DNA from 2 places in the Solibacillus sp. FSL R7-0682 genome. Region 1 is predicted to be linked to the other one. Evidence: a T-box and tRNA genes for the amino acid it is inferred to sense, from the RefSeq annotation. Region 1 holds a T-box; the other holds one or more tRNA genes.
What was found. A T-box is a leader RNA that pairs with one kind of tRNA and senses whether it is charged. The one in region 1 lies ahead of serS (serine--tRNA ligase), so its partner is inferred to be a tRNA-Ser.
Positions count from the first base shown of each region.

Region 1 (4,707 bases):
TTTGCTCGCTTAAATAACAATTTGCACTCATCTAATGATTCCGTAATGGAACGATTAATATTTTTTTGATTAAATGTTTCACTGGCACCTACGAACACAGCAATTTGAGGGACATTTGCATCAATAGCACGCTCTAACGCCTTTATATTCGGTGTCAATGCAATAAATGTAAAACCTATTTCTTTACAAAATGCCGTAATTTCACTAGCATCAGCCATTTGAGGAACCACTTTTGGATGTACAAAAGATGCCGTTTCAATACGGTGAAATCCTGCTTCATATAACTGCCTTATTAATTTCTTTTTTTGATCCGTCGGAACGAATTTTTTTTCATTTTGTAGTCCATCTCGCGGTCCAACTTCAATAATTTCCACTTCCTGCGGGAAATGCATACGCGTTCACCTCTACTGTTTAATAATAAAAACAATCGGAAATACATTAATTTTCTAGAATATAACAAATATTTCTTTTGGAGTAAACGAAAGAGACTACAACTTATTTAGATTAATCGGCTAATAAATTTTTCTCAAAGACAATTTTATGACGCCCTTTGTCATCAACAAAGGTTTTGATAATATTAAATCCTGCCTTTAAATTAACAATTAGCATTGCTTTCTTTTCATTACGCCCATATGTACGAACTAATTTGTATCCTTTTCCTCTACACCAGTTATGCTGGGCCTTCATACATGCTGCTGCGATACCAAGTCGTTGATAATTTGGGTGTACGCCTCCTAACCAGCTGTAAAAGGCCCCATCTGGTTGCTCGTAGCCAAATTTAAATGCCGCTACTTTACCATCGACAATGGCTAAAATCGCCAAAAAGTTATTGCGATTTTGGAGTTTTTCTTCCTTTAATAAATCACCATCAAATACTGCGCGATGCACTTCTTGTATTCCTTCTAGCCAGCTTTTTGGAATGGTATTTTCAAACTTTAAAATTTCCATATGTATGCTCCTTATAAAAAAACATCAACCTGTTTATTGACAAGTTGATGCTTTCATTAATTATTTTGCAGAAATAACTTCTACGCCCCCCATATATGGGCGTAATACTTCTGGTACAACGACTGAACCATCTGCTTGTTGGAAGTTTTCTAGGATTGCCGCTACTGTACGACCAATTGCTAAACCTGAACCATTTAGTGTGTGTACAAATTCTGGTTTGGCATTTGCTTCACGACGGAAACGAATATTAGCACGACGCGCTTGGAAATCTTCAAAGTTTGAACAAGAAGAAATTTCACGGTACATATCCTGTGCTGGAATCCATACTTCTAAATCGTATTTTTTTGCAGCAGTAAAACCTAGGTCAGCCGTACACATTTTTAGCTTACGGTAAGGTAAGTTTAATAATTGTAATACTTTTTCAGCATGACCTGTTAAAAGCTCTAATTGCTCGTAAGACTCTTCTGGCTTAACGAAGCGTACTAATTCTACTTTGTTGAATTGGTGCTGACGAATTAAACCACGCGTATCACGTCCTGCAGAACCTGCTTCTGAACGGAAGTTTGCACTGTATGCAGTGAAAGCTTGTGGTAGCATATCTGCCGATAAAATTTCATCTCGGAAGTAGTTCGTTACCGGAACTTCAGCTGTTGGAATTAAGAAATAATCTACTTCATCCTCTTCACGGACTAATTTGAATACATCCTCTTCAAACTTCGGTAATTGACCTGTCCCTGTTAAGCTATCACGGTTTACGATTTGTGGTGGCATCATTTCAGTATAACCATGTTGATCCGCATGTAGATCCATCATGAAGCTAATTAACGCCCGTTCTAAACGCGCTCCTAAACCTTTGTAGAATAAGAAACGGCTTCCTGCAACTTTTGCACCGCGCTCAAAATCAACGATATCTAAGTCTTTCGCGATATCCCAATGTGCTTTTGTTTCAAAATCAAAGCTTGGTACATTCCCCCAAGTGTATTCTTCTACGTTATCCTCTTCTTCCATCCCAACCGGAACAGATTCGTGTGGAATGTTTGGTAAACGCATCATCATATCCTTGAACTCTTCTTCAATGGCATTTAACTCTGCATCTAGTGTTTTAATTTCATCGCCTACTTCACGCATACGAGCAATGACTTCTGAAGCATCTTCCTTGTTACGTTTCATAACAGAAATTTGCTCAGATACTTTGTTACGCTCTGCCTTTAGTTCTTCTGTTTTTGCGATTAACTCTCGACGTTTTGTATCCAGTGTTTCAAAATTATCTAAGTTTCCTAGGTCTTCATTACGTGTAAGAAGCATTTTTTTTACTTCTTCAAAATTATCACGAACGCGTTTAATATCTAACATGTTCATTCCTCCTATAAATTATGAAATTGATGATCCGGAGTACTTTCATACGTTAATGTATTAGCAAAATGAATACAAAAAAGCCCTCAATCCCTTAGAAAGGGACGAGAGCTACCCGCGTTGCCACCCTAATTGAATAGAAATTAATCTATTCCACTTCACATTTAACGACTCTGGTAAGCCGGCTTAAGCTTACTATAATGTTCAGCTTAGCATCTCAAGGACGGATTCACAAGTGTCTTTGCCAGCTTTCACCACCCGCTGACTCTCTAAAAAAAACGTGCTTGCTACTACTTCCTATCATCGAATTCCTTATAAATTTAATCATACTGTACTATATACTGTTTGTTTTTGCAAGTTCTCGCTAAAAGTTTCATAAGAGAAGACAACCATGCTATACTTTTATGACATTGTTATTTCTAAAAAATTATGATCATTTGACGTGGTCAGTAAGGAGGCAATTATTATGCTTTATTTTCAATTACATAAGGAAAATACAATCCCATTATATGAACAGCTTTACATCGGTATTAAAAATGCCATTACGTCAAAGCAGTTAGAAGTTGGGGCACGACTTCCTTCAAAACGTGAATTGGCTGAGTTTTTTACGATAAGCCAAACAACCGTCGAGCTTGCATATTCGCAACTCCTTGCAGAAGGTTATATTACATCTAAACCACGTGTTGGATATTTTGTAGAGGAAATTGATGAGCTACCTCTTATTTATGCTAAACAACAATCCGTTAAATTTCAGCAAGTAAAAGGTGAGAGACCTTCCTACGCAATTGATTTCTCCTCTGCCAAAATTGATGAAGACGCCTTTCCATTTACTCTTTGGCGAAAGTATGCAAAGGACGTCCTCGATATGCCCTTTAAGCATTTATTACAGACGGGAGAACGTCAAGGAGAGCTTGCCCTTCGTATTGAAATTGCAAACTACTTACACCAATCTAGAGGGATTCAATGTAGCCCTGAACAAATTGTCATCGGCTCTGGTACAGAACAGCTTTTACCGATGATTTTAAAATTGTTTGGTGATCATGCAAAGCTTGCACTCGAAAATCCTGGTTATTCACCGATTCCAAGAACACAGCTCAAGCAAATAGCAATTCCTATTGCTGTCGATACGGATGGATTGATTGTGGAACAGCTTCAAAGGACAGATGCTAATATCGTTTATGTAACACCATCCCATCAATTTCCTACTGGTGCAGTTCTTTCTGCGAACAGGCGAACTCAGCTTTTAAAGTGGGCTGCACAAGCACCGAACCGCTATATTATTGAAGATGATTATGACAGTGAGTTTCGTTATATTGGAAAACCAATTCCAGCACTACAAGGGTTAGATCAGCATGACCGTGTCATTTATTTAAGCACTTTTACCAAGTCATTAATGCCGTCCTTACGTGTTGCCTATTTTGTATTACCGCCATCGCTAGTGAAGCGTTATCGCGAAAACTTTAACTACTATTCATCGACCGTACCACGCTTTGAGCAGCATATTTTAGCAAATTTTATGAAGGACGGTCATTTTTCAAAACATTTAAATCGGATGCGGAAGATTTACCGTAAAAAACATGATAAGCTCATTGAAATCTTTTCAACATATTATCCTCAAATACAAATTTCAGGAGATGCAGCGGGTACTAATATTTTAATTACCTTTGCCCATGCACAATCAGAGACAGAACTTCAACAATTGGCTCTTAAGCATCAAATTTATATATTACCATTATCAAATTTTTTTGTAACTCCACAAAATACGACCGAACGTGTTTTTCTACTTGGCTTTGGGAACCTTCCCCTTACCGAAATTGCGACGAAGATTCACCAATTAATGCAAATCTGGGGGATTTCAAAGAAAGCATAAATAAACAGCACCTATATTATAGGTGCTGTTTATTTATGCTTGAAACAAAATCAATCTGATAATGTTCCACCCATTCATGAAGTTGCATTAAATAAGCGAGTAATTGAGGCCCTGCCATCAGCTGACCAAACCAAGGAATTTGAAATGATTGTCCTCCTGTTGCAATTAATTGCTTTAACTTCTCACCTTCAAATAATTCATGTAAGATTGAATGCTTTTTTTCGAGTATTTGTTGCAATTGTTTTTGAACTAACTCGGTATATTTTGGGTGATACGTTTTTGGGTATGGATTTTTTTTACGATAAACTACTTCCTTTGGTAGGACATTTGAAAATGCATCCCGTAATATCCCCTTTTCCATCCCACCACTATTTTTCATCTCCCAAGGAATATTCCAAACATATTCTATAATCGTATGATCCGCAAATGGAACGCGCACTTCCATACTAGCCCCCATAGTCATTCGGTCATTCCGTTCAAGTAAAGTTTGCATAAAGAATTGATTATTTAAATAGAATAATTTTTGTCGCTCTTGT
Region 1 is NZ_JBBOUI010000001.1:20,108-24,814, reverse strand. It holds gene MKZ17_RS00085 (hydroxymethylglutaryl-CoA lyase) at 1-392, opposite strand, end outside; gene MKZ17_RS00080 (GNAT family N-acetyltransferase) at 505-948, opposite strand; gene serS (serine--tRNA ligase) at 1,009-2,301, opposite strand; T-box leader at 2,399-2,614, opposite strand; gene pdxR (MocR-like pyridoxine biosynthesis transcription factor PdxR) at 2,768-4,171, shown strand; gene asnB (asparagine synthase (glutamine-hydrolyzing)) at 4,188-4,707, opposite strand, start outside.

Region 2 (4,707 bases), 940 kb from region 1:
TTATTGCTGCAGCAGCAGTACTACTTTTACTGCTAGTTTCTTTTAACATAAATGGTGTTGCCTATTATGGGAAAAGATTATTTGGCTATGAAAATTTAATGAGTAATACGTTAAAAAAACTTAATACAGAAGGGCTTGGTCAATCTGTTAATAAATCCATGACCTTAAAAAATGGAACTATAATTTCAATTGAGGGAATCGTATCAGATACAAATCAATTGATTGTTTACTACAAAGAAACACACCCTACGCAACCAATAAAAGAAGCTATTTCCTTTAGTCAATTGGAGGGATTTTTAACAGATGCTACTTATACTTCTGGAACGTATGAACCTAGTGAAGACGGCCAACAGCTGACAGGTATCGCTATATTTGAATCGGTTAGCCCGTTTTCTAAAAAACTGACACTCTCTTTTTCTGATGAGTCCAATCAATACACAATGGAAATACCGTATCATGCTGATGACGCTATTCCAGTTACTTTAAAGCGCTCGGTCAATCAAACATTTTCAACAGATATCGGAAAAATTAAGGTTAATAAAATTACTGCTACAGGGGCTTCTACGGTTATCGAAGGAAAGTTCAATAAAAATATCGATCGCTACTTAAATACCACATTGGACATTCACCTTTATGCAGACGGTCAAAAAATTCCATGGCAGCAAAGTGGTATGAGTAGTACATTATTTAGCGGATCTAGCTTTGATATCACATATGAAGCACTCCCACCGAATACAAAAAAATTAGAAATGCGTTTAGAAGAATTTAATGCTTACGATAAAGTTAATGCTATTATCGGAATAGAAAAAGGCGCTTCGTACGATATAGGTAACAAGCAACTTCGTATCATCGATTACAAGGTAGGAGAAAAAGAAACACTTGTTACGATTGCCTCTGAACGTAACATCACCTTTGACAATGTTTCATTAAAAACAGCTTCTGAAAGTGCTGGTTTAAAGACAACGATAAATCAACAAGATGTCGCTGAGGAGTTTGTTCGTACGTTAGTATTTGAAACAACTAGCCAACCTTTAGAGCTATATATAGAAGGCGTATATTCAATAAAAATGTACAACAAATCAATTGAAATACCCTTAAAGTAACATCGGGAGGAGTGAATTGAAATACTTCACTTCTCCATTTTTCTCCTTAAACGCAAAACAAGCTCATTCAAATACTGTGCCGGTAAGCTGGACATATCTTTTAAACTTATATTTTTTGCGTGATTAACTTTCATTAGATGATCATAGTAATAGCCGTGCACTTCAAGCATTTCAAGTTCCTTTTTCGCAAGTCGAATAAAATCCTCTAATTTCGTGTAATAAATACCATCCAACTCATCAATCTGAATTGTAAATGCATCGAGTCCTCCAGATAATTCATATAAAAACACATGAGCAAATTCATAGTCCTTTATTGTATCATTATCGATAACATATGGAATAATTCCAAGTGAAGTTAACTGTGAAAACTCTGCTGTAATGCCAAGCTCTTCTTGCATTTCACGTATCCCATCTTCTACTTTTTCATTAGCCAGTAAATGTCCTGCTGCAGTAATATCAAATTGCCCAGGGTAATCTTTTTTCGTTTGGCTTCGAAGTTGCAAATAAATTCGCCATTCATTTCCTACCTTTTCAATGACCCAGCACTGAAATACTTCGTGCCAGTATCCTTGTTGATGAACTTCATCTCTCAAAGCAACACCTATTGGTTCATACAAATGATTATAGATTTTAAGCTGTTCGCCCATTTTATCATCCCTTACTGAAATTACTTAAGTTATAGTATTGATTCTAATACTTTTATACAAAAGTAGGGAGCATTAACTGTTACCTAATTGCATTCTAGAGAAAACACAAAAACGCTAGATACGATAACTCGTATCTAGCGTTATACTTTTTCTTATGTATGACCCGTACGGGATTCGAACCCGTGTTACCGCCGTGAAAGGGCGGTGTCTTAACCACTTGACCAACGGGCCTCTGGCGGAGAAGGAGGGATTTGAACCCTCGCGCCGGTTACCCGACCTACACCCTTAGCAGGGGCGCCTCTTCAGCCTCTTGAGTACTTCCCCAAAAAAGAAAAAAATGGCTCCGAAGGTAGGACTCGAACCTACGACCAACCGGTTAACAGCCGGTTGCTCTACCACTGAGCTACTTCGGAATAATTGTATGGTGGGCCTAAATGGACTCGAACCATCGACCTCACGCTTATCAGGCGTGCGCTCTAACCAGCTGAGCTATAGGCCCTATAATGGAGCGGGTGATGAGAATCGAACTCACGACATCAGCTTGGAAGGCTGAGGTTTTACCATTAAACTACACCCGCATTTATGGTGGGTTTGGACGGAATCGAACCGCCGACACTTAGAGCTTCAATCTAATGCTCTACCAACTGAGCTACAAACCCACAAATGGCGGTCCCGACCGGGATCGAACCGGCGATCTCCTGCGTGACAGGCAGGCATGTTAACCGCTACACCACGGGACCATTTGGTTGCGGGGACAGGACTTGAACCTGCGACCTTCGGGTTATGAGCCCGACGAGCTACCACTGCTCCACCCCGCGATAATATTACTACTTATTTAATTGAGTCTTCAGACATCCTGTAAATAAAAATGGAGGAGGTAGAGGGATTCGAACCCCCGCGCGGTGTTACCCGCCTGTCGGTTTTCAAGACCGATCCCTTCAGCCAGACTTGGGTATACCTCCGAGATGTAATTAAATTATTTACTGGTGGACCTTACAGGACTCGAACCTGTGACCGGACGGTTATGAGCCGTCTGCTCTAACCAACTGAGCTAAAGGTCCTTTAAGATGGCGGCAGAGGGAGTCGAACCCACGACCTTTCGGGTATGAACCGAGTGCTCTAGCCAACTGAGCTACACCGCCAGGATCTTTATTTTGGTTAATCTAAAATTATGGTGGAGCCTAGCGGGATCGAACCGCTGACCTCCTGCGTGCAAGGCAGGCGCTCTCCCAGCTGAGCTAAGGCCCCTATTAAATGGTCGGAATGACAGGATTCGAACCTACGACCCCTTGGTCCCAAACCAAGTGCTCTACCAAGCTGAGCTACATTCCGTTATATATGGCGCGCCCGGCAGGAGTCGAACCCACAACCTTCTGATCCGTAGTCAGACGCTCTATCCAATTGAGCTACGGGCGCTATAATGTTTGTTTGTTTATAAGTAAATGGTGCCGAGGGCCGGAATCGAACCGGCACGGTGATCACTCACCGCAGGATTTTAAGTCCTGTGCGTCTGCCAGTTCCGCCACCCCGGCATTTTGGAGCGGAAGACGAGGTTCGAACTCGCGACCCCCACCTTGGCAAGGTGGTGTTCTACCACTGAACTACTTCCGCAAAATGCATAAGATATTTTTATTCTGACAGTTATGAAATTAATGGTGCGGGTGAAGGGAGTCGAACCCCCACGCCTTGCGGCGCTAGATCCTAAGTCTAGTGCGTCTGCCAATTCCGCCACACCCGCAGCAGACATATTTTAAAACTGGTGAGCCATGAAGGACTCGAACCTTCGACCCTCTGATTAAAAGTCAGATGCTCTACCGACTGAGCTAATGGCTCTCTAAATGGTGCCGGCGAAAGGAGTCGAACCCTCGACCTACTGATTACAAGTCAGTTGCTCTACCAACTGAGCTACACCGGCAATTTAGAAATGGTGGAGGATGACGGGCTCGAACCGCCGACCCCCTGCTTGTAAGGCAGGTGCTCTCCCAGCTGAGCTAATCCTCCATCAAACAAAGTTAGTTACATACTTGCAACCGGTTGTCCTTTCTGTTAAGGACAAGATTTATATTATCAACTTTTTTTATACAATGCAATACTTTTATACAACTTTTTTAAAAAAATATTATTTTTTTCAATCATTGCCATTAACTTGTTACATTAACAGATGAAAACGATTACTTGGCATAACGAAATTTTAATATGGTTACTACTTTTTTTCAACACTTGATTTTAATTTTTTTATATATTATTAATCATACGACATAATTATACACTTATTTTATACAATTAAAATGTTGATTCAAAAATATTTGTTAACTAAAAAGTAGTGTCTTACGACTGTTAATTAACATTTTTTTCAAATGAAAGACAGCCGTTTTTTAATATAGGTTTAATTAACAATAATATCTCAGCATAATATAAATAACCAATTACTTCTGATAATATTAATGCAGCTTCTTTATCTACACGTTTTCCATAAATTGAGTGCACTAATTTTGTGACTGAATTATTTCCCTCTTCAATCTTTGCAACTAGTCGATCTTTATAATTAATCCGTGAAATATTATTTTCTACTACCTCATGTATAGTAGAATATATTTGATGATGGCCTGGGAAAATATAGTTAGCATTTAATTTTAAACATTTTTCGATAGACGTTTTATGTTGCAATACCGAAGGTATTAAGCTTCCCTTTTCATCATGGTCAATTAATGCATTTGTAGAACCTTGCTTTATAAGGACGTCTCCTACAAATAACCATTTAGCATCTTCGTCATATAACATAATTGAATCAATTGAATGCCCCGGTGCTTCAATTATTTTTAAATCGCCCAATTCTATACCTTCATATAGAGGGAGAACATCCGTATTAACACGATACAACTGGCTATTATCCATCGTTTTTTTAATTTTTTTCAAACGGCTTTCTGCAAGTTCCATACATCCGTATCGCGTATATA
Region 2 is NZ_JBBOUI010000001.1:956,531-961,237, reverse strand. It holds gene MKZ17_RS04990 (DUF4179 domain-containing protein) at 1-1,103, shown strand, start outside; gene MKZ17_RS04985 (NUDIX hydrolase) at 1,130-1,750, opposite strand; tRNA gene MKZ17_RS04980 (tRNA-Glu) at 1,910-1,981, opposite strand; tRNA gene MKZ17_RS04975 (tRNA-Ser) at 1,984-2,074, opposite strand; tRNA gene MKZ17_RS04970 (tRNA-Asn) at 2,089-2,163, opposite strand; tRNA gene MKZ17_RS04965 (tRNA-Ile) at 2,173-2,249, opposite strand; tRNA gene MKZ17_RS04960 (tRNA-Gly) at 2,255-2,328, opposite strand; tRNA gene MKZ17_RS04955 (tRNA-Phe) at 2,334-2,409, opposite strand; tRNA gene MKZ17_RS04950 (tRNA-Asp) at 2,415-2,490, opposite strand; tRNA gene MKZ17_RS04945 (tRNA-Met) at 2,494-2,568, opposite strand; tRNA gene MKZ17_RS04940 (tRNA-Ser) at 2,620-2,712, opposite strand; tRNA gene MKZ17_RS04935 (tRNA-Ile) at 2,735-2,811, opposite strand; tRNA gene MKZ17_RS04930 (tRNA-Met) at 2,819-2,892, opposite strand; tRNA gene MKZ17_RS04925 (tRNA-Ala) at 2,923-2,998, opposite strand; tRNA gene MKZ17_RS04920 (tRNA-Pro) at 3,006-3,082, opposite strand; tRNA gene MKZ17_RS04915 (tRNA-Arg) at 3,090-3,166, opposite strand; tRNA gene MKZ17_RS04910 (tRNA-Leu) at 3,194-3,282, opposite strand; tRNA gene MKZ17_RS04905 (tRNA-Gly) at 3,287-3,361, opposite strand; tRNA gene MKZ17_RS04900 (tRNA-Leu) at 3,404-3,488, opposite strand; tRNA gene MKZ17_RS04895 (tRNA-Lys) at 3,508-3,583, opposite strand; tRNA gene MKZ17_RS04890 (tRNA-Thr) at 3,590-3,665, opposite strand; tRNA gene MKZ17_RS04885 (tRNA-Val) at 3,676-3,751, opposite strand; gene MKZ17_RS04880 (MBL fold metallo-hydrolase) at 4,088-4,707, opposite strand, start outside.
Region 2: it has a tRNA-Ser gene. The T-box ahead of serS (serine--tRNA ligase) is inferred to sense a tRNA for this amino acid. The anticodon was not compared.